DNA from 4 places in the Lysinibacillus sp. JNUCC-52 genome. Region 1 is predicted to be linked to each of the others. Evidence: riboswitches for the same ligand, from Rfam matches in the RefSeq annotation. Region 1 holds a riboswitch; each other region holds the start of a gene.

Region 1 (5,711 bases):
TTTCTTTTTTCTCCTCGTCTGTAACCCAAATTACGCTATATGCTTGTACAAAGTGAGAAGTTGCTGCCATCTGGGCAGTAGCAATTAAATCTTCAACGATTTCCTTAGATATAGGATTTCCATCATAAATACGAACCGAAGAGTGGTTACGTAATAATTCTTTAACCATCTAAAAAGTCCCCTTTTCCCAATTATATATACCAAGAGCATATCATGATTTTTGACTAAAATCGAATCAAATCCCATATGGAGTAACTATTAAAATTAAACTATTTTCAAATAATTAAGGCAAATTATAAATACGCTCGTTAAGTAAAATATTTTGTTAGATATAGCTTAAATGTTCTGAATAGTGTAAAATTATGTATGACGACAGGTTATTTATCTCCTGTTTTTTTACATTGGTTGGGTGTACCAATGTGAAGGAAAATAATCGAGTTGAAGTAAATATATGTGGGATGGAGGAATAAGGAATGGATGAAAAGTTAGCAAAAAAGCTTCGTAATGAACAATTACGAAACAAAGTTGTAACAGCAGAAGAAGCAGCATCTTGGATTAAGGACGGCATGGTACTTGGCATGAGCGGATTTACACGTGCAGGTGACGTAAAAGTGGTACCGCTTGCACTTGTTGAGAAAGCAAAAACAGAAAGTTTCAAGGTGGATGTATATACAGGTGCATCACTTGGACCAGAAGTTGACCAATACTTAGCAGAAGCGGGTGTTATTCGCAAGCGTGGACCTTTCCAAGGAGACGCAGGCATTCGAAACATGATTAATAGTGGAGAAGTTACGTATGTTGATGCCCACCTATCACACAATGCTGAATTAGTACGTCAGGGCATCATTGGTCCGATAGACTTTGCTATTATTGAAGCTGCTGCTATTACAGAAGATGGCTTATTAATTCCTACAACTTCAGTTGGTAACTCTCCGATTTTCGTACAAGAAGCAGATCAAATTATCATCGAGCTAAACATAGCACAGCTGGATGCATTAGAAGGTGTGCATGATATTTTTGTTCCAGGACCACAAGGTAAACGTGATCCAATTCCAATGCTAAATGTGTCAGATCGTCTTGGTACAATAGGGATTCCACTAAATTTAGATAAAGTTAAAGGTATTGTTATTTCAGATATTTTAGATGCGCCATCAATGATTGTTCCTGCTGATGAAGAAACAGATATTATGGCAAATCATCTATTGAATTTCTTAAGAGAAGAAATAAAAGTAGGTCGTTTAACGACAAGTTTACGTCCACTACAATCAGGTGTAGGTTCGGTGGCGAATGCTGTCTTGTTAGGTTTCAAAGATTCCGAGTTTGAAAATTTAGAAGTTTATTCGGAAGTGCTACAGGATGCAGTATTTGAATTAATGGATGCTGGAAAAGTAAGCTTTGCATCTGCTACTTCTATTACCCTATCTGAGAAAGTAGGAAACCAGGTTTACGGGAATTTTGAAAAATATGCAGATAAATTAGTATTACGACCACAGGAAATTTCTAATCACCCAGAAATTATTCGTCGACTCGGCTTAATATCTGTAAATACAGCGCTTGAATTGGATATTTACGGTAATGTGAATTCGACTCATGTTTCTGGTACAAAGATGATGAATGGTATTGGAGGCTCTGGTGATTTTGCTCGTAATGCACGATTAGGTATTTTCGTAACAAAATCGTATGCAAAAGGCGGGAAAATTTCTAGTATCGTTCCTATGGTTTCACATGTAGATCATACAGAACATGATGTAGATATTATTGTAACAGAGCAAGGAGTTGCAGACTTAAGAGGTTTAGCACCTAAAGAGCGTGTTGGCCTAATCATTGAAAACTGTGCGCATCCTGATTATAAAGAGCAATTATGGGCGTACTTTAATGACGCTAATGAAGCAACAGGTGGTCACCATACACCGCATGATTTAGAAAAAGCACTTTCTTGGCATGTGAATTTAGCAAAGAATGGTACAATGCTAGACCCATCATTTGCTAAATAATATATTTAAAAAAAGTGTTAGATTGACTGCCATCAATCTAACACTTTTTTGCTATGCGATTGTTTTCCTACGAGATCGTAAGCCGCTACCTCGCTGTTTCACCGCCAGTTACGCCTGTGTTTTGTGCTAACTGTAGCAGTTATCGCTTAGGCTCAATCACTTGCTTTATGCGGCTTTTTTAAAGGCAGATGTTACTTTCGGTTCCGTTCCGTTGAATAGTCTTTTAATATTTTCGATATGCAAGATGAACGCTATGCATAAAAGGAGAATAGAAATGATCGTTGGGCCGAGGCCAGGTATCCATAAATAGGTAGCTGTACAAAATACAATATAAAATTCTAACACACCGACAATTAAATAGTTTGTTGCTAAAGATAAAATCACAAATAAGATAAGTGCACATAATGCAATTTTCCAATCGACGGCAAGTAAAATTCCGATAATGGAGGCAGTTCCTTTGCCACCTTTGAAGCCCATATGGAAAGGGAAGTTATGCCCTAAAATAACACTAGCAGCCATTGTATAGATTAAGAGCCACATTTGTACTTCAGTGAATTGTGATGCATTAGAAGATAAGTAGTAAATAGCACAGAGAATAGCACCAACGCCTTTACCAATATCAATTAGGGCCACTAATATGCCGTATTTCCAGCCAAGAGACAGCGTTGCATTTGAAGCACCAGCATTGCCATGACCAGTCTTTTTTAAATCTACACCTGATAGAAATTGTGCCACTTTAGAGCCGTGAATACAGCCAATGAAATAACCAATTATTATAATAATAAAAAATACCATGGCTTTTTCCATAAAAAATGCTCCTTTCATTTTATATTCTTTATATAGTGTATGTGCTCTTATTACGTAAATTAGCAGACAGAAGTTTCAGAAAAAAATAAATTTTACTGTTGACAGAAAAAAAGTCTATGTTTATACTGTGTAACAACGATGGAAATTGAATCACATACTCTTATCAAGAGCGGCGGAGGGAATAGGCCCTACGATGCCCGGCAACCAGTGAGTGACGAACTTGCTAAGGTGCTAATTCCTACAGATTCTTACTTGGATCTGGCAGATAAGGGGAGGAAAACTTGCAACCGCAACCCTCTTCTTAACTGAAGAGGGTTTTTGTTTTCTACACATAAATCCTCCTCATCTCCGGTACCATCGTAAAACCATTAAGGAGGAAGAAAATATGTCGAATTTCAAACCAGAAACATTACTATTACACGGTGGTCAAGAGCCTGACCCAGTAACAGGCTCCCGAACTGTACCAGTGTATCGTTCAACAGCTTTCGTATTTAAAGACACTGCTCATGCGCAACGTCTTTTTGCATTAGAAGAAGCGGGCAATATTTACACACGTATTACAAACCCAACTGTAGATGTTTTTGAAAAACGCGTCGCATTATTGGAAGGCGGGACAGCAGCAGTAGCACTTTCATCAGGTGCAGCAGCTATCGCATTTTCAATTTTAAATCTTGCAGGAGCAGGGGATGAAATTGTAGCAGCAAGCTCTTTATACGGAGGAACATATAACTTATTAGCAAATACACTACCAAACTACGGTATTAAAACAATTTTCGTAGATGAAACAAATCCTGAGAACTTCCGATCTGCGATCAATGAAAACACAAAAGCGGTGTTCGCTGAAATTTACGGCAATCCAAGCTTAAAGGTTTTAGATGTAGAAGCAGTAGCAAATATTGCGCATGAAAATGGACTGCCTTTAATTATCGATAGCACATTTGCCTCACCATACGGCGCAACGCCAATTGACTTTGGTGCAGATATCGTTGTTCACTCCGCGACAAAATGGATTGGTGGACATGGAACAACTTTAGGTGGCGTAGTTGTAGATGCGGGGAAATTTGATTGGACACAAGGAAGATTCCCTAGATTTACAGAGCCAGACACTTCTTATCATGGATTAAGATATGGTATTGATACAGCAGCGGCTGCATTTGCCACAAAACTGCGCGTGCAATTACTACGAGATTTTGGTCCAACATTAAGTGCTGATGCTGCCTTTAACTTACTACAAGGTTTAGAAACGCTTCATTTGCGTATTCCTAAACATAATGAAAATGCATTAGCAGTCGCTGAATATTTACGTAACCACCCATCTGTGGAATATGTGAATTATAATGGATTTGAGGATTTTGCTTCGCATGATTTAGCAAAAAAATACTTGAAAAATGGCTTCGGTTCAGTGCTTACATTTGGCATAAAAGGTGGACGAGAAGCAGGGCGTCAGCTAATAGACAGCGTAAAATTATTCTCACACGTAGCAAACGTTGGAGATGCAAAATCATTAATTATTCATCCAGCATCAACAACACATCAGCAACTATCTGCTGAGGAATTAATCCAAACTGGCGTATCCGAGTCGCTCATTCGCTTATCAATCGGTTTAGAGGCAGTTGAGGATATTATTGCAGACCTAGAGCAAGCAATTGCACAAGTAACAGCAGCTACACAAAAAGTAGAAGCATAACTTAAATTAATAAAACTAGATTCCTGTCGTAGCGTTAACGTATTTTCTCATTCGAAATGCCTCATTTGGTAATGCGTATAACGTTGCTACATCAATCGTTACCTCATTCGGTAAGTTTTCTGAAATTTCCTATATTTAATACCTAGTATTTTTATAAGTATTATTGACTTAATTAAAACCATGCTATATACTAGGGATTAAGTTACATGTTCGAATGGCTACCAACCTAGAACAAAAATTAAAAGTGTCGATGTTACGTAATTCTAAATGCCGTAAATTTTTAGGCGGTAGAACAATCAATTTGTTTTCATAAGTGCTCCCCCACTTTTGAATATATATATAGAGGGTAGCTACATAGCCAGTAGCTACTCTCACTTAAAAAACTGATCGATAAGGAGTGTTGAAAATGGGAAATGTTTATCGTGCACAAAATGTAACAGCTTATATTATTTATGAATTAAATGAAAGTCATCATTTTGTGAACAACAAATCCATTCAAAACATACTTTCGACAGTTGAAACAAAATGGCAACAAACTTTTGGACATAGTGCTTTTGAAGAAATTGTATATGCTAAAGAAAAGGGCTATATAGTCAAAGAAGTTTTTGAAGAGTATGAAGGTTACGGTACAAGCCATATCGCACTACCAGCGACAGAATATTATTTAAAATACGGATCGTTTCAATTAATTGAACGCACATATGCAATACCGAACTTTACACAAGAAGAAGTAACGCTAGTGCGATTAGCTTTAGCTCAATATCGTTATCGATTATTCTTACAAGCAAGTTAACTTTCCCTTATATTTTTTAGCTCATTCTCTACTGCTATAGGGAATGAGTTTTTTATTGTGCAGTTTACTTGTCGAATTAATTACTACTTTTCAAAAATAGCTTATTCTATAAAGGGTATCTTCGTACATATATAATAGAAGAAAGACATTTCATTTTATCGTCAAGATTTGTTCAAAAATTATAGTTTTAATAAAAAAACGTATAATAAAGGCAATGAAACCGATTTCTTTTGCACGCCTAGGGAAAACAATTGTCCTTCCTAGAAAGATTTTTCTTGTGCAATGTATTTATTTGCGTTACAATTTTCTTTAAGTTAAATTTTGAATTATTTGAATATGTGCTTGTAGGCACAGACTTTATATATATATATAAAACTGGAGAAATGTACGTTGGAGGGAATAACAGGTATGGCAACTATAAAGGCAGCGA
Region 2 (5,711 bases), 1.3 Mb from region 1:
GTACGGTTGGTTTATTTGAAGATCGTTTAAGCCAGTTAAGCCCTGAAGAACAAAAGCAAGGAAAAGTTATTGCAAATGCAATTGCTGAATATGCCATTGAGTGTTCAATTGCTAAAGTGTTTGGTTCAGAAACATTGGACTATATCGCAGATGAAGCGGTGCAATTACATGGTGGCTATGGCTTTATGGCTGAATATGAAGTAGAGCGAATTTATCGCGATTCAAGAATTAACCGTATTTTCGAAGGTACAAATGAAATTAACCGCATGATTGTACCAGGTACATTTATGAAAAAAGCATTAAAAGGTGAATTACCATTATTGCAGGTCGCTCAAAACTTGCAACAAGAACTTCTTATGCTAATGCCTGAAGAAGTAGGCACAGAGCCGCTAGCACAAGAAAAATATCTTGTGAAAAACGCGAAGAAAATTGCTGTATTAGCAGCAGGTATGGCAGCACAGCGCTATGGAGCGAAACTTGACCAAGAGCAAGAAGTATTAGTGAACATTGCCAATATCGCTAACCAATTATTCGCTATGGAGTCTACTGTGTTACGTACAGAAAAGGCGATTGCGCGTGAAGGTGCAGAAAAGTCTCATCAAAAATTACTTTATACACAAATTTTCTGCCAAGAAGCATTTGCAGAAATTGAGAAAGAAGCAAAGGATACAATTCTTGCTTCAGCAGATGGGGACGCTGCACGTATGACATTGTCAGCTTTACGTAAACTAACTCGTAACAACCCTTATAACCTTATTGCTAAAAAACGTGAAGCTTCTGTTAAACTAATCGAAGCAGAAAAATTCATCGTATAATATAATCTTTAACCTAGCTCTTTACTAACGGTAGGAAAAATCAAAGTTTCGAAAAAAGACAACAAGTAAATCAACTTGTTGTCTTTTTTATTGAAAGGGAGGGTGTCAGGCACACAAACAATTAATGCCAAAGTGCCAGGCATGCAAACAATTCTCACTTTGCCAATTAAAACTATCTAAGTAAAAATCCACGAAGACTCCTGCGGGAACGCACGTAATGTAAGACGCAACAGACGGCGCGCTAGCGACGGTTGCGGCTTACATCGTGCCCGCGGAAAGCGAAGTGGAATTTTACGAAATAGGAGCAGACAGAATGCCAGTTGCCCACACTAAAGTGACAGGCACGCAAACAATTTAAGCCAAAGTGACAGGCACGCAAACAATTATGAAATTAACCAATAAATGTTTCTTTTTGGCTCATACTAGTTATGATGGTATACTACAGGAAATGATAGCAGAGGAGCCTATAAATATGATTCAACTTATCCATTATCCTAAATGTACAACTTGTAAAAAAGCACAGAAGTGGTTAAACGACAATGGCGTTTCATACGAAGAGGTACACATTGTTGAACAAGCACCTACGAAAGAGCAAATTAAAAGTTATTGGCAGGCTAGCGGGCAGCCATTAAAGAAATTTTTCAACACATCTGGCATGAAATATCGCGAACTTGGGTTGAAGGATAAACTGGCGGAAATGTCGGAAGATGAACAGCTCACACTACTTGCTTCTGATGGTATGTTAATTAAGCGACCAATCGTTACTGATGGAAAAAAAGTAACGTTAGGATTTAAAGAATCAGATTTTGAACAAGCGTGGAAATAACAGCTTTAATCCTTGTTTTTATGAAAGAAGTATGGCACACTGAAAGTGAATATATTACATATTTATGGAGGGGTTTTTGGCATGAGCACACCTAAAGACTTACGTTACTCTGAAGAACACGAATGGGTAAAATTAGAAGATGGTAAAGTACGTATCGGTATTTCGCATTTTGCACAATCTGAATTAGGAGACATCGTTTTCGTTGAGCTTCCACAAGTTGGCGACGAAATTAAAACTGATGATCCATTTGGCAGCGTAGAATCAGTAAAAACTGTTTCTGAATTATACGCACCGATTTCAGGTACTGTAGTGGAAGTAAATGCAGATCTAGAAGATAGCCCAGAATTCGTAAACGAATCACCATATGAAAAAGCATGGATGATCGTTGTAGAGCCTGCTGATGCTTCAGAGCTTGAAAACCTTATGACTGCAGAACAATACGAAGAAATGATTGCAGAATAATCAAGCCTATAATAGAAAAACGTCGGAGTACATACCGGCGTTTTTTATTATATAACACAGGTATGCAATTGTTTTTTGAGCTGTACAAAGCGTGACTCTTCAAGTAAATGAAAGTCCAAGTAACTCACATAAAATGTTATCCAAATTGCAAAGTGACATATAGAAAATATTGTTAACGTGTAGATCTATGCATAGTGTGGAATCCTATAATTGCAATAAATTGTTGTCGTAGATAACTGCTAAATGGGGGTGGCGTGATGTTCGAAGGGAAATGTTTAATTGTGGAAGGCCGTTCGGATAAGCTTCAAATAGAACCTATTTTGAGTGAAGATGTTACAATACTTTGTACAAATGGTACAATTGGTGTGCATCAATTAGAAGAATTACTCGACCCATATGAGGGCTATGAGCTCTATACATTTTTTGATGCAGATGCATCTGGAGATAAATTACGAGCATTGATGGACAGACATTATCCTGAAGCAGAGCATTTGCGAACGATGCCTACTTATAAAGAAGTAGAAACTACACCGAGGAAAGTGCTTGCAATGATTTTATTGCGTGCGCATTTTTCCATCCATAATGAATATATTTTGTAAGGTTGGTTGAAAAATGGAAGAATGGTCAAAAGAGCAGTGGGAAACAGCAGTAAAATCTGGTGAAAAAACTGCCTTTTATTTATATACACCGATGTGCGGAACGTGTGCAGTTGCATCTAAAATGATGGATATCATAGAACAATTATTGCCACAGTTAAAATTAGGCAAGGCAAATATTAATTTTTTAGAGCAAATAGCTTATGATTTTCAAATCGAAAGTGTACCGTGTTTACTCGTTAGTGATGGTGGATCAGTTAGAGAAAAGGTTTATGCATTTCAATCCGTACCTTTTTTATACGAATTGTTAAAAAAACCAATTGACTGAACTTTGCTAGCATGGTAAAGTAACAACTATATTAAAAACTATTAAATATATCGAACTCTTATAAAGAGCGGCGGAGGGAAGTGCCCTATGAAGCCCGGCAACCATCACAAATGTGAAAAGGTGCCAAATCACTCAAAGATTTTTCTTTGAAAGATGAGAGAACGGTTTAGCGTATAAAGTACGTGACCCCTTCTACTTGTCTGTGAGTGAAGGGGTTTTCTATATGAGAAAAGGAGTTTCGCTATGATACAGCTTCAAAATATTACGAAGAAATACAAAACCGCAAATGGCGAATTAACTGCTGTTAAAGATGTTAATCTTACAATTAACAAAGGTGAAATTTTTGGCATTATTGGCTATAGTGGCGCTGGTAAAAGTACGATGATTCGTTTATTAAACGGTTTAGAAAAGCCGACAACTGGTTCGGTGAAGGTGAATAACCAAGAATTTTCATCTATTAAGGGTCAAAAGTTGCGTGATGCTAGACAAAAGGTAAGTATGATTTTCCAACATTTTAACTTACTTTGGTCAAGAACAGTTGCAGAAAACATTGCATTTCCACTTGAAATTGCAGGTGTAGCTAAAAGTGAGCGAGACGCACGTGTGAAAGAACTTATTGCACTTGTTGGTTTAGAAGGTCGTGACAAATCGTTTCCATCACAACTGTCAGGTGGTCAAAAGCAACGTGTTGGCATAGCACGAGCACTTGCCAATAATCCTGAAGTGCTGTTATGTGATGAAGCTACATCAGCACTGGATCCAGAAACAACGGATGCAATTCTTGATTTGCTTGTCGATATAAACGAACGATTAGGCTTAACAATCGTATTAATTACTCATGAAATGCATGTTATTCGCAAAATCTGTCATCGTGTAGCGGTAATGGAAGCTGGAGAAATTGTTGAACGTGGTGAAGTACTACAAGTGTTCCAAGCACCACAAGCAGCGATCACTAAAAAATTCGTATCACAAATTACCGATACGAAGGAAACGCAGGAGACAGTTGCACAGCTTAGAATGAACTATCCAACAGGACACCTTGTTAAGCTTGTATTTGTTGGTGAAAAAACAGAGCAGCCAGTTATATCACATTTAGTAAAACAGTTTGATGTAGAAGTTAGCATTGTCCATGGTAATATCTCGCAAACGAAAAATGGTGCATACGGTACTCTTATTGTACAAATTGATGGTACAGAGACAAATGTAGCAGCTGCATTAAATTATTTAAATACAGTTGAAGTACAAACGGAGGTGATTGCAAATGCTAACTAGTCTCTTTCCGAATGTCGACTGGGAAAAAATGTGGACAGCCACATATGAAACACTTTATATGACCACTCTATCTACAGTCGTAACATTTATACTTGGTTTAGCCATTGGCATAATCCTCTTTTTAACGAGTCCAAACCAGTTATGGGCCAATAAAATTGTTAACTTTTTAACAGGATCGGTCGTTAATATATTCCGTTCGATACCATTTATCGTGTTAATTATTTTACTTATTCCATTTACGAAGTTTTTACTTGGGACAATCCGAGGAGCAAATGCAGCCCTACCAGCACTTATTATTGGTGCTGCCCCATTCTATGCACGAATGGTACTAATTGCATTACGTGAAATTGATAAAGGTGTTGTTGAAGCAGCACGCTCGATGGGGGCTAAAACGTCCACGATTATATGGAAGGTTCTAATTCCAGAATCATTACCAGCACTTATTTCTGGGATTACTGTAACGGCTGTAGCACTTGTTGGATATACGGCAATGGCTGGTATTATTGGTGCTGGCGGTCTAGGAAACTTAGCCTTTTTAGATGGCTTCCAACGTAATCGCCAAGATGTGACATTAATGGCAACTATTTTGATCTTAGTAGTCGTATTTATCATTCAATGGATTGGCGATATGATTACAACGAAAACAGACAAACGTTAAAAAGGTTAAACCGGTATTTACCGCTAACATATTGTTTGAACAAATAAAGGGAGTGTATACAAATGAAGAAGTTATTAGCAGGATTATTTTTATCAGTACTTGTATTGGCTTTAGCAGCATGTGGTGCTGGTAACAAAGACGAAGCAGGATCAACAACTGGAGATGACAGTGCAAAAACTGAAGATAAAGTAACATTAAAAATTGGTGCTTCTAACACACCTCACGCAGTTATTTTAGAACAAGCAAAACCGATTTTAGCAAAAGAAGGTATTGATTTAAAAATCGAGACGTACCAAGATTATGTATTACCTAACCAAGATTTAGAGTCAAAAACTATTGATGCAAACTATTTCCAACATATTCCTTATCTTGAATTACAAATTAAAGATAATGGCTATGATTTTGTAAATGCAGGTGGCGTACATATCGAGCCAATCGGTATTTACTCTAAAAAATATAAATCACTTGAAGACCTTCCTAAAGGTGCAACAATTTTATTATCGAACTCAGTTTCAGACCATGGCCGTATGTTGTCACTATTAGAAGCAAAAGGCTTAATTAAATTAAAAGATGGTATCGACAAAACAGCAGCAGAAATTAAAGATATTGTAGATAATCCAAAAGACTTTAAATTCGATGCAAATACTGCACCAGAGCTACTTGTGCAAATGTTTGAAAACGAAGAAGGCGATGCAGTACTTATTAACTCTAACTATGCAATTGATAATGGACTAAACCCAATTGAAGATGCAAT
Region 3 (5,711 bases), 1.9 Mb from region 1:
CCAGTCTATGAAACAGACACAAAACCATTAATCGTCGGTACGCTAAACTTTACGAGTGTTTTTTCTTTCCCACTTGCTGTGTTGCTTATGTTTTTCCCTTCTGGAGTCAATGTACATAAAGCAGCTCAAAAAGGATATTATATCGGCACACTACTAGGCGGAATTGTCTTAATTCTTATTATTACCCTTTCAACACTCGTTCTTGGCTCAACTAATACATCAATTAAGACATTTCCAAGCTATGCGCTAGCTCAAAGGATTTCGATAGGTAATTTTTTCCAACGAGTGGAAATTATCATGGCTGTTATGTGGATTATATCCATTTACATTCGGACATTTATTTATTTTTACGCAACGGTACTTGGCATAGGACAAATATTTAAAATAAAAGATCCTCGCCCACTCATTTTACCACTTGGATTATGTATGGTTGCACTGGCTCAAATTGCTCACCCGAATATCGTCCATTCTAATAATTATAATGAGAATATTTGGCCGTTGTATTCAGGATTATTAACTGTTTTACTTCCATTGTTGTTACTAACAGTCGCAAAAGTTCGCAAAATAAAAAAGAAAGAAGACAGTCAAAGCTCTTCTAGTAATCAGCAAGAATCTCAAGAACAACAATCAAAAGACAAGCAAAATTCAAAAGAACAACAAGAATCAAAAGTGCAGCAAACTCCAAAAGAACAACAAGAATCGAAAGCGCAGCAAGATGCGACCAAACCAAACTCGTCCGAATCTCAATAAGTTAACAACAAAAACCACATTTCTCACTTTTAATGAGAAATGTGGTTTTTCTAACTGTAAAACGGTATGTTAATTGTCCCATATTAAATATGGTATTCAATCTCATCAACAAAATCCCATTCGTACGGTGTTTCCTGATAAACATAATAGTTAAGCCAATTTGAAAATAGTAAATGCGTATGTGCTCGCCATGTATTGATCGGCTCATTAGAAGGATTATTATTCGGGAAATAGTTAACAGGAATCGCAATATCAATTCCTTTTTCAACATCACGGTAATATTCATCAGCTAATGTTGTCGCGTCGTATTCTAAGTGACCTGTAATCATTATGTTCTTATTATCCTTTGACTGCACGATAAAGACGCCAGCATCTTCTGAATAGGACAGTAAGCGTAAATCTGGGTGCTTACGTACTTCATCAATGGAAACCGATGTATAGCGTGAATGTGGTGCTGTAAATAAGTCACTAAAGCCGCGCACTAAATCGACCGTTAAATCGGTAATTACATGTGAATAGACGCCAGAACATTTTTCTGGTAGCTCAAATTTACCGATACCGTAATGGTGATATAGTGCAGCTTGTGCCCCCCAACATATATGCATTACGGACGTAACATTTTTCACAGACCAATCCATTATTTCTGAAATTTCTTCCCAATAATTCACTTCTTCAAATGCCATTTTTTCAACAGGCGCACCCGTAATAATCATACCGTCAAAGCGGCGATGGCGAATTTCTTTAAATGTCGAGTAAAATAGCTGTAAATGTGATTTACTCACGTTTTTAGACTCATGTGTTGCTGTATTTAAAAATGTAATATTCACTTGTAATGGTGTATTACCGAGCAATCGCAGTAATTGTAGCTCTGTTTTTTCTTTTTCTGGCATTAAATTAAAAATTAAAATATTTAAAGGACGAATTTGTTGCGTTTTAGCGCGGTCTTCTTCCATAACGAATATTTTTTCCCCACGTAAATGTTCTCCAGCTGGTAAGTTTTTCGGAATATTAATAGGCATGCTGTATTCCCCTTTTCTTTAATTTTTTCTCTCTATCTATTTAAAAATTAAAAAATCCCCCTCATTCCATTAGAGCAAGAATGAGAAGGATAATTATCACGTTCACTCTTATCTCTCAAAGGAAACATCCTTTGGTGGAATTAGCACCTTTCTAACATTGTTAGAGGTTGCTGAAGCGTCATAGGGCCAAATCCCTCAGCTTCTCTTGATAAGATTATTTAATTAAAAAGAATTGTATCATGAACAATTAAGAATTTCAATAATACATAGAATATTTAGTATTTAAATGAATGGAAGTTTATTTTTTGATGAACACTATCATTAAAGTATCTATTTCTTTTGTGAGTTACGTATCTACTGGTTAAATATCATTTTTTTCATCAATTAGCCTTCGTAAATGACAAACCAATGACAATTGTAACCCGATAAACATTCATGCATTGTAAATTGATTTTTGTAGAAGAAAACGTAATGGTAATCATGGAGGTATTATGTTAACATATACCTTTAGTAACAGAGAGGAACGTGAAATATTTTGATTAAAATTGAACTCCCAAAACCAGACTTAGTAATTCGTCAACGTGAGCAAGTATTAAAACCAGGTGATGTAGAAATCACACCATTCCATGGTTTTATTGATTTCCATAAAATCACTCGCGAAAAAGGTGGCATATTCTTATTCTACAACGAAAAAAATGAGCTATTATTTGTAGGAAAAGCGCGCAAAATTCGTCAACGCATTAAAAAGCATTTTGAAGATAACGTATCACCAATGAAAAAATATCGTGATGAAATTTTCAAAATTGAAGTGTATGAAATTGATGATCCAATGGAACGTGAAATTTACGAAACATATGCTATTAACACTTTCCGTGCAAAATATAATCTTGAAAAAGTATTTTATTAAGATAAACGCCGTTAGCAACCACTTGCTAACGGTTTTCTTTTTTAGCGTTATTCATATAAAAAAACCCACGAGAGAGGTATCTCTCGTGGGTTTTTGGTATTTAGATAAATATTTTTTCATCTTTAAATTTGTCAGCTGTTAGTAAGCTTACAACAACAAAGATAATAAATGAAGCTACTATCGGGATTGTCACTGTATGCATACCAAAGATTGACGGATAAAAGCGATCAATCACAATGTATAACGTCATGCCCGTAATCATGGAAGCAATTGCGCCATATTTGTTGGCCTTTTTCCAATATAATCCTAGGACGACTGACCAAATAAAGACAGCTTCTAGGCCACCAAATGCAAATAAATTAAGCCAAACAAGTAAATCTGGTGGATTTAACGCAAATACAACGACCGCTAAACCAATTACGGTAGTGACAATAAAGCTTGCCCGCTTAATCTCCCCGTCGTTGGCAGTTGGCTTCACATAGTTTAAATAAATATCTTTCACAACGGTTGAACTAACTAACATCAGTAGTGCATTAACCGTAGACATCGTGGCTGCCATCGGTGCTGCTAAAACAATACCCGCTAAATATGGCGGTAAAACTTTTAACGTTAATAATGGCATCACTTTATCGCCAATCTCAATACCTGGCATTACTGGACGCGCTAGCACACCAATTAGATGCATGCCAAACATAATTGTCCCGATGGCGATCGTACCAATAATAATCGCTAAATGCATACTTTTTGAATCTTTATAGCTCATAGCACGTACTGCAATTTGAGGTAGACCCACTACGCCAATTCCTATTAAAATCCAAAATGTAGAAACATATAACGGCGTTAGTTCACCTTCTGCACCAAATGGAGACACTAACTTTGGATTTTCTGCCACAAGGGATGTCATAATTTGATCTATTCCCCCGCCTGCAATGATTGTCCCAATTAGTAAAATAACCGTACCAATTACCATTATCGAACCTTGTACTGTATCTGTTAAAGCGACCGCACGGAAGCCCCCAATAATGACATAAATTAATACCGATGCAGCAAAAATAAAGAGTGCCGCTGTATAATTTAAACCCGTTAAAGATTCAATTAAGCGTGCTCCACCAACCCACTGTGCCATCATTGCAGAAAATAAAAAGACAATAATACTAATTGCAGATAAAATTACAATGACATGGCTTTTATAGCGTTCCCGTAAAAAATCAATTAATGTTATTGCCTGATAACGGCGAGCAATAATTGCAAATTTCTTTCCTAATATCATTAATACAAAATAACCAGCTGGTAGTTGTGCCATCGCTAGGAGTACCCATCCAAGTCCTTTATTATAAGCGACCCCTGGTCCACCAATAAAGCTGCTTGCGCTTCCGTACGTGGCAATCATAGTCATTGCTAGGATAAAGCCACCCATTTCACGACCACCAAGAAAATATTCCTGTAAAAACGAGTTCGATGAACGGACATGTTTATTGGCCCATATACCAATACCAAAAATAATAATTAAAAAGATGAAGAGTGGAAAAATAACTTGCCAGTGCACTATTTATCCACCTCCCCATCTTCAAAAGGTACTTCTTTGAAAAAGAATTTTAAGACGAGCCAGATTAACACAATCATAAAAGCTGTTCCAGCGATACAACTATAGAAAAACCATGCTGGGAAACCCCAAACATATGTATATTTTGTTGGATCCCCCGAGCCTAGGCCATATGCAAAGCCGTACCAAATAGCAAAGTTGACAAGTACAAGTCCTATGCCGATGAGCGCCTCACGATGTGCAATTTTAAAGCGTTGATCTTTCAATATAGAATCCCCCTAACCTACTCTATTTTACTGGTATGTAGGTATTATGGGAAGCATTGTGAACGATTTCGGTGGTTTTATCGGCGATTTTACACATCCTATCGGCGATACCTCATATTTCATCCATCTTTAAGAGCTTTTCAATTGCATGTGAAGTGCCTTTTTGTCGATTTTCCCGACGATTGTTTTTGGTAACTCATCGATAATAATAATTTTTTTCGGAATTTTATAGTGTCCTAACTCATTTCGACAAAGAGCCTTCACTTCAGCGATTAGCGTATCAGATTGCTGTTGGCAAACAACAAATGCCGTTACAATTTCACCCCAATAATTGTCTGGCACACCGATGACAGCTGCTTCTTTTACAAGCGGATGACGTAATAAACATTGCTCCACCTCTTGTGGGTAAATATTTTCACCGCCACTAATAATCATTTCTTTCCGACGACCGACAATATAAAAATAACCATCCTCATCCATTGTGGCTAAATCACCTGTTTTTAACCAGCCATCACAAATGGTATTGTCCGTTTCCTGCTGATTATTCCAATAAAATCTAAACATATGCCTACCTCTGACAAAGAGCTCACCTACTTCATGTGCAGTGCAATTCTTCCCATCTTTATTAATAATTTTTGCCTCAATAAATTGCATGCTTTTACCTACTGCCCCTTTTTTCGCATAGGCTTCTTCGCGTGAGATATAAAAATTATTTGGTCCAGCCTCTGTTAGTCCATAGCCTTCTTTAAAATATAGTCCCTTTTTAAAAAAAGCATCGTATATAGGGAGTGGACACGGTGCCCCGCCAGATAAGAACACTTTTACAGATGGAAAACTACTTTTCTGAAAATAATCTGTTGTAATCATCGCCTGATACATTGTTGGCACAAATAAAGAAATGGTTGTTTTATAGTGATTAATTGCTCTAAGTGCTGTTTCCGCTTCGAACTTATCTCCAATAACAACCGTTCCTCCTGCCATCAGCAACGGGATAGATAGCGCATTTAGCCCACCTGTATGGAACATCGGCATATAGTTTAACGTACAGTCTTCTTCACTTAACCCCCAACTAATAATTGTATTAATTGCATTCCAATTAACAGAATTAAAGGATAGAACTACTCCCTTTGCTTTACCAGTAGTGCCTCCAGTATAAATCATTAGCCATGGATCATTTACATCCATTTCTATCTTGCTAGGAACAGACGCTGATTGCGGTACTTGTT
Region 4 (5,711 bases), 1.4 Mb from region 1:
TTCAGCATCATTATTTAATTGCACCGTATTGTCAATCCATGACACGACATCTAAGCGATCATGCCAGCCCATTCCGATATAGTCTCCTTCACTTTTGCCATGGCCTCTCGCATCAGGAATAAGTATATTGTAGCCCATGTCGTAAAAGTGTTTTGCATACTTGGTCATCTGTAAACCATCACTTGAATATCCATGGAAGATTAGGGCCCATTTATTTGAATCATTTTGATTTTTAATGGAATAAGCATGTAGCTTAAGTTGATCGAAAGATGGAATCGTTGTCTCTTCGTAATGACTGTTGAACCATGTTTCACGAGCTTCTTTCTCTTTCACTTCATTCGGATTAGAATCAATTAAATTATGTGGGGCATCCAGAACGGCTGTTTTATCAGATTGCGGATTTAACGCCAAGTTATAAAAGTAATTGCCTGCAATAAATCCAGCTCCAATAAACAACACGACTAATGATACTAGGATGCCAACTAGTATTTTGTATTTTTTTTTCATATGTATCCTCCAATACTATCCAAAAAATGAACATTTGAAGATTATTTTTTATAGAAATGGGTAAAAAAAAGGGAACGAATAAATCGTTCCCTTAGTCGCATTATTATTTTAATGGACCACCAAGTTTAGTGATTGCTTCAGAAACGTTTGAGAATTTCTTGAAGTTATCATTGAATAAACCAGCAAGTTCTGCAGCTTTTACATCATAAGCAGCTTTGTCTGCCCAAGCATCGCGAGGGTTAAGAACTTCTGAAGGTACACCTTCAACTGCTGTAGGGATGTGTAAGCCAAATACAGCGTCCTGTGTCGTTTCAACATTGTTCAGTTTGCCATCGATTGCAGCACGTACCATTGTACGAGTGTATGAAAGCTTCATACGGCTACCTGTACCGTATTCGCCACCAGTCCAGCCAGTGTTTACAAGGAATACTTGTGCGCCATGCTCATCGATTTTTTGACCTAACATTTCAGCATAAACAGTTGCTGGAAGTGGAAGGAATGGAGAACCGAAACATGTAGAGAATACTGGCTCTGGCTCTGTTACACCACGTTCAGTACCTGCTAGCTTCGAAGTGAAACCACTTAGGAAGTGATACATTGCTTGTTCTTTTGTTAATTTACTGATTGGAGGTAACACACCAAATGCATCAGCAGTTAAGAAGACGATTGTTTTTGGATGACCTGCAACAGATGGATCAACAATATTTTCAATAAATTGGATTGGGTAAGCAACACGTGTGTTTTCTGTTAATGAAACATCATCGTAGTCACAAACACGAGTTTCAGGATCTACAGCTACGTTTTCTAGAACAGAACCGAAGCGGATTGCGTTATAGATTTCAGGTTCTTTTTCAGCAGAAAGGTTAATTGTTTTTGCATAGCAACCACCTTCAATATTGAATACGCCGTTGTCAGACCAGCCGTGCTCATCGTCACCGATTAATTTGCGGGCAGGGTCAGCTGATAAAGTTGTTTTACCAGTACCAGATAAACCGAAGAATAATGCCACATCGCCAGCTTCACCTACGTTTGCTGAACAGTGCATTGATAGGATGCCTTGTTGTGGTAGTAGGTAGTTCATAATGCCGAAAATAGATTTTTTCATTTCACCAGCATATTCAGTACCACCGATTAGGATGATTTTCTTTTCAAGTGATACAATAATGAAAGTTTCAGAAGATGTACCATCGATAGCTGGATCCGCTTTAAAGTTAGGAGCTGAAATAACTGTGAATTCAGCAACATGAGAAGCTAATTCTTCTTGTGTTGGACGGATAAATAATTGATGGGCGAAAAGATTGTGCCAAGCATATTCATTGATTACTTGGATGCTTAATTGTGAATCTTTGTCAGCACCAGCAAAACCTTTGAATACGAATAATTCGTCACGTTCTTTTAAGTATTTAACTACTTTTACATATAAGTTATCGAACACTTCCGAAGAAATTGGTTGGTTTACTTTACCCCAGTCAATTTTATCTTTTGTGCTTTCTTCTTCTACCGTATATTTATCTTTAGGTGAACGACCAGTGTATTTGCCAGTTTCTGCACGAACTGCGCCATCTACTGTTAACATTGCCTCACCACGAGATGTAGCTTTTTCCGCTAATTGTGGTACTGAAAGTTGAACGTTAATGTTCCCACCGTTTAATAATTCCTTCAGTTCGTTTGCAATTTCTACTGAATTCATCGATTAAATACCATCCTTTTTTATAATATTCCCTTGAGTTTGAGGGAGTTTTTCTTAATTTCAAAAATAGTATAACACAATTGCTTTAATAATCTATACTAATTCAAAAATTATTTTCGTGTTTTAAATAACTTTCAACAAAAAGTCATAAAATAATTGACAACGTTCGACCTTTTACGTAAGATGAGGAATTGAACGGATACTCTTATCCCGAGCTGGTGGAGGGTCAGGCCCTGTGAAACCCGGCAACCTGCATGAACTATTTCACGACATGCGCTGGTGCCAACCTGATGCAAGGGGAAAACCCTTGAACGATAAGAGTGAAAGGTTACGAAGTCATTATTCCTTTCCTCATGTAAAGACGTGAGAAAAGGATTTTTTTTATTTTCATAATGAATGTAAAGGTAAGTATATACAATTCTTTCCTTATTATAATGACGGATCTTTCGAAATCCTCATGTTAAAAGCAACAACGGCTTGAAAGTTCTATCCTTCAGGAGCGAACTTGACATGGGTAATGAGTACCGTATTAATTTCGCAAATGCTATTTGTAAGAGTAATAGGAGGAAAACCAAATGACAAACCGTCGATTGTTTACATCAGAGAGTGTAACAGAAGGACATCCTGACAAAATTTGTGACCAAATTTCGGATGCCATTTTAGATGCCATTTTAAAAGAAGATCCAAATGCACGTGTAGCGTGTGAAACAACTGTAACGACAGGATTAGTACTAGTAGCAGGAGAAATTACTACTTCTACTTATGTAGATATTAAAGGTATCGTGCGTGATACTGTAGCAGAAATCGGCTACACACGCGGTAAATATGGCTTTGATGCTGAAAACTTAGCAGTACTAGTAGCAATTGGTGAACAATCACCAGACATTGCCCAAGGTGTAGACCAAGCATTAGAAGCGCGTGAAGGTTCTATGACTGATGCAGATATTGAAGCAATTGGTGCAGGTGACCAAGGATTAATGTTTGGTTACGCTTGTAACGAAACACCTGAATTAATGCCTTTACCAATTAGTTTAGCGCATAAATTAGCTCGTCGTTTAACAGAAGTTCGTAAATCAGGTGAACTAGCATATTTACGTCCAGACGGTAAAACACAGGTGACAATTGAGTATGATGAACACAACATCCCAGTCCGTGTCGATACGATTGTTATTTCAACACAGCATGATGAAGAAGCGACATTAGAGCAAATTCAATCAGATTTAAAAGAGTTAGTAATAGCTCCTGTAGTACCTAGTGAGCTATTAGATGCTCAAACAAAATATTTCATTAACCCAACAGGTCGTTTTGTTATTGGTGGACCTAAAGGAGATGCTGGTCTTACAGGACGTAAAATCATCGTTGATACATACGGTGGCTATGCACGTCATGGTGGTGGAGCATTCTCTGGTAAGGATGCTACAAAAGTGGACCGTTCTGCTGCATATGCAGCGCGTTATGTAGCTAAAAACATTGTTGCTGCAGGTTTAGCAGAACGTGCTGAAGTACAACTTGCTTATGCCATTGGTGTAGCACAACCCGTATCAATCGCAGTAGATACATTTGGTACAGGAAAAGTAAGCGAAAGCGATATCGTAAAATGGGTTCGCGATTTATTTGATCTACGTCCAGCAGGCATTATTAAAATGCTTGATCTACGTCGCCCAATTTATAAACAAACGGCAGCTTATGGTCACTTTGGCCGTACAGATTTAAATGTGCCTTGGGAAAATACGGACAAGGCAGATGCTTTAAGAGAAAAAGCAGGTCTATAAGCAATGGAAAGGGGCTACTTCATGGCCCCTTTCTAACTTGCTTCAGCATTCATACCTCACGTTTAAAGGTTGGGTTTGAATGCTGAAGCAAGTTACAGATTTTTGAAGAGCTTGTCAAGCATACAAAAAATCTGGACGGCAATTATGGATAGGCGTAAATGATTGCAAAAAAATTCGCGTCTTTCCGTTTACAGTTGGAAGGAAATCGCGAATTTATTTTTTATCCTGTATAAATGTGTTTTTACAAGAGCACCTACGCCTATATCGGCAGCCCTCGTATTTAGGGCATCCATTATTTTTGAAGAGATTTGTAATATTGACCTTTTTCGGCGTATTCTCTAACGATACGTTCCATGTCTTCTTTATCTTCAGCATTTAATTCACGTACGACTTTTGCTGGACGACCTAATGCTAAGCAATTAGGAGGAATGACTTTACCTGGAGGTACAAGACTACCCGCACCAATAAAAGCACCTTCTCCTATCTCTGCCCCATCCAACACGATTGATCCCATACCTATTAATGCATTTTTTCGAATTGTACAGCTATGTAAAGTTACTTGGTGTCCAACTGTTACTTCATCTTCGATTATTAATGGATATTTTGGACTCTGATGTAGACAGCAAAGATCTTGGATGCTTACTCGTTTACCAATTATTGTTGGCGATACATCGCCTCGAATAACAGTATTAAACCAAATAGTGGTTTCGGCACCAATCGTTACGTCACCAGTAACGGTTGCATAGTCAGCAATAAAAACCGATGGATCGATATTAGGGGTCTTGTCTTTAAACGGATAAATCATGCTAAACGCCTCTTTTCTTTCTTTGATGTAGTATTATCGTATCAAATGCGCAATTTTATGCAAATATAATTTTATAATGACGAGAATATTTCGTTATAATCAGTGTGTAACTATTTAATTAGGAGGACTATGTGAATGTGGAAATGGGAAGCTGATGGACAAGCGAAGGCTGTGATTGCTATTGTTCACGGTGCTTATGAAAATCACCGTTGGTACGCATGGCTTATTGAAAAACTCAGAATGGAAGGCTTCCACGTAGTCATGGGGGATTTACCAAATCATGGGGCAAATGCAAAACTATCACGAGTCCATGATGAGGACTTTAAAGAGTATAACAAATATACAAGGCATTTAATTGAAAATGCTTTTTCATATGATTTGCCAGTGTTTTTAATAGGGCATGGACTAGGAGCAACGTTATTATTGCATACAATGCATAAGAGAAAATATGAATGTGCAGGTATTGTTTTAACTTCGCCTTGGCTACATTTGAAACTACAGCCTGGTAAGTTATCAAATGCATTAACTAGCTTAAGTGCTTTAACGGCAAGTGTTAAAATGACACACGATATTTCTTTTGACAAATTAACGCGCAGTATTGAAGGCAGAGAGGAAATGAGGGACGAGTTTCCTTTTAAGTCAGTTATATCAGTGAAGTGGTATCGCGAACTCCAGCAAATGATGCGCAATTTAGCCGTCATGCCTAAAGCAGAATTTCCGAATACGCCTATGCTTATTATGACTGGCGAAAAAGATAGTATTACGGAAACGAGACAAACACGTAATTGGCTACATCAGCAAGAGTTTGCAGAATTCCAATTTAAGGAATGGGCAAAATGCTACCATAATCTATTCCATGAAATAGAGCGTGAAGAGATTTTTGTCTATATCCGAGATTTTGTTAATAATGCCTTGCGTAGAATTGGATATATAATTC

The links. Region 1 has a riboswitch for S-adenosylmethionine ahead of JNUCC52_RS11890 (O-acetylhomoserine aminocarboxypropyltransferase/cysteine synthase family protein). Riboswitches for the same ligand answer to the same signal wherever they lie in the genome.
Region 2: another riboswitch for S-adenosylmethionine. It lies ahead of JNUCC52_RS18285 (methionine ABC transporter ATP-binding protein); the one in region 1 lies ahead of JNUCC52_RS11890 (O-acetylhomoserine aminocarboxypropyltransferase/cysteine synthase family protein).
Region 3: another riboswitch for S-adenosylmethionine. It lies ahead of metA (homoserine O-acetyltransferase MetA); the one in region 1 lies ahead of JNUCC52_RS11890 (O-acetylhomoserine aminocarboxypropyltransferase/cysteine synthase family protein).
Region 4: another riboswitch for S-adenosylmethionine. It lies ahead of metK (methionine adenosyltransferase); the one in region 1 lies ahead of JNUCC52_RS11890 (O-acetylhomoserine aminocarboxypropyltransferase/cysteine synthase family protein).

What each region holds. Positions count from the first base shown of each region.
Region 1 is NZ_CP065546.1:2,405,096-2,410,806, reverse strand. It holds gene chrR (class II chromate reductase ChrR) at 1-169, opposite strand, end outside; gene scpC (succinyl-CoA:acetate CoA-transferase ScpC) at 474-1,994, shown strand; gene JNUCC52_RS11895 (glycerol-3-phosphate acyltransferase) at 2,160-2,801, opposite strand; SAM riboswitch class I at 2,959-3,073, shown strand; gene JNUCC52_RS11890 (O-acetylhomoserine aminocarboxypropyltransferase/cysteine synthase family protein) at 3,187-4,488, shown strand; gene JNUCC52_RS11885 (hypothetical protein) at 4,895-5,281, shown strand; gene JNUCC52_RS11880 (homoserine dehydrogenase) at 5,690-5,711, shown strand, end outside.
Region 2 is NZ_CP065546.1:3,711,765-3,717,475, forward strand. It holds gene JNUCC52_RS18260 (acyl-CoA dehydrogenase FadE) at 1-815, shown strand, start outside; gene JNUCC52_RS18265 (arsenate reductase family protein) at 1,288-1,641, shown strand; gene gcvH (glycine cleavage system protein GcvH) at 1,723-2,103, shown strand; gene JNUCC52_RS18275 (toprim domain-containing protein) at 2,361-2,702, shown strand; gene JNUCC52_RS18280 (thioredoxin family protein) at 2,716-3,027, shown strand; SAM riboswitch class I at 3,083-3,187, shown strand; gene JNUCC52_RS18285 (methionine ABC transporter ATP-binding protein) at 3,271-4,299, shown strand; gene JNUCC52_RS18290 (methionine ABC transporter permease) at 4,289-4,957, shown strand; gene JNUCC52_RS18295 (MetQ/NlpA family ABC transporter substrate-binding protein) at 5,020-5,711, shown strand, end outside.
Region 3 is NZ_CP065546.1:455,477-461,187, forward strand. It holds gene JNUCC52_RS02440 (GerAB/ArcD/ProY family transporter) at 1-750, shown strand, start outside; gene metA (homoserine O-acetyltransferase MetA) at 834-1,769, opposite strand; SAM riboswitch class I at 1,875-1,984, opposite strand; gene JNUCC52_RS02450 (nucleotide excision repair endonuclease) at 2,305-2,676, shown strand; gene panF (sodium/pantothenate symporter) at 2,777-4,222, opposite strand; gene JNUCC52_RS02460 (YhdT family protein) at 4,222-4,485, opposite strand; gene JNUCC52_RS02465 (class I adenylate-forming enzyme family protein) at 4,615-5,711, opposite strand, start outside.
Region 4 is NZ_CP065546.1:3,828,220-3,833,930, forward strand. It holds gene JNUCC52_RS19030 (alpha/beta hydrolase) at 1-507, opposite strand, end outside; gene pckA (phosphoenolpyruvate carboxykinase (ATP)) at 611-2,197, opposite strand; SAM riboswitch class I at 2,400-2,518, shown strand; gene metK (methionine adenosyltransferase) at 2,773-3,969, shown strand; gene JNUCC52_RS19045 (gamma carbonic anhydrase) at 4,262-4,774, opposite strand; gene JNUCC52_RS19050 (alpha/beta hydrolase) at 4,910-5,711, shown strand, end outside.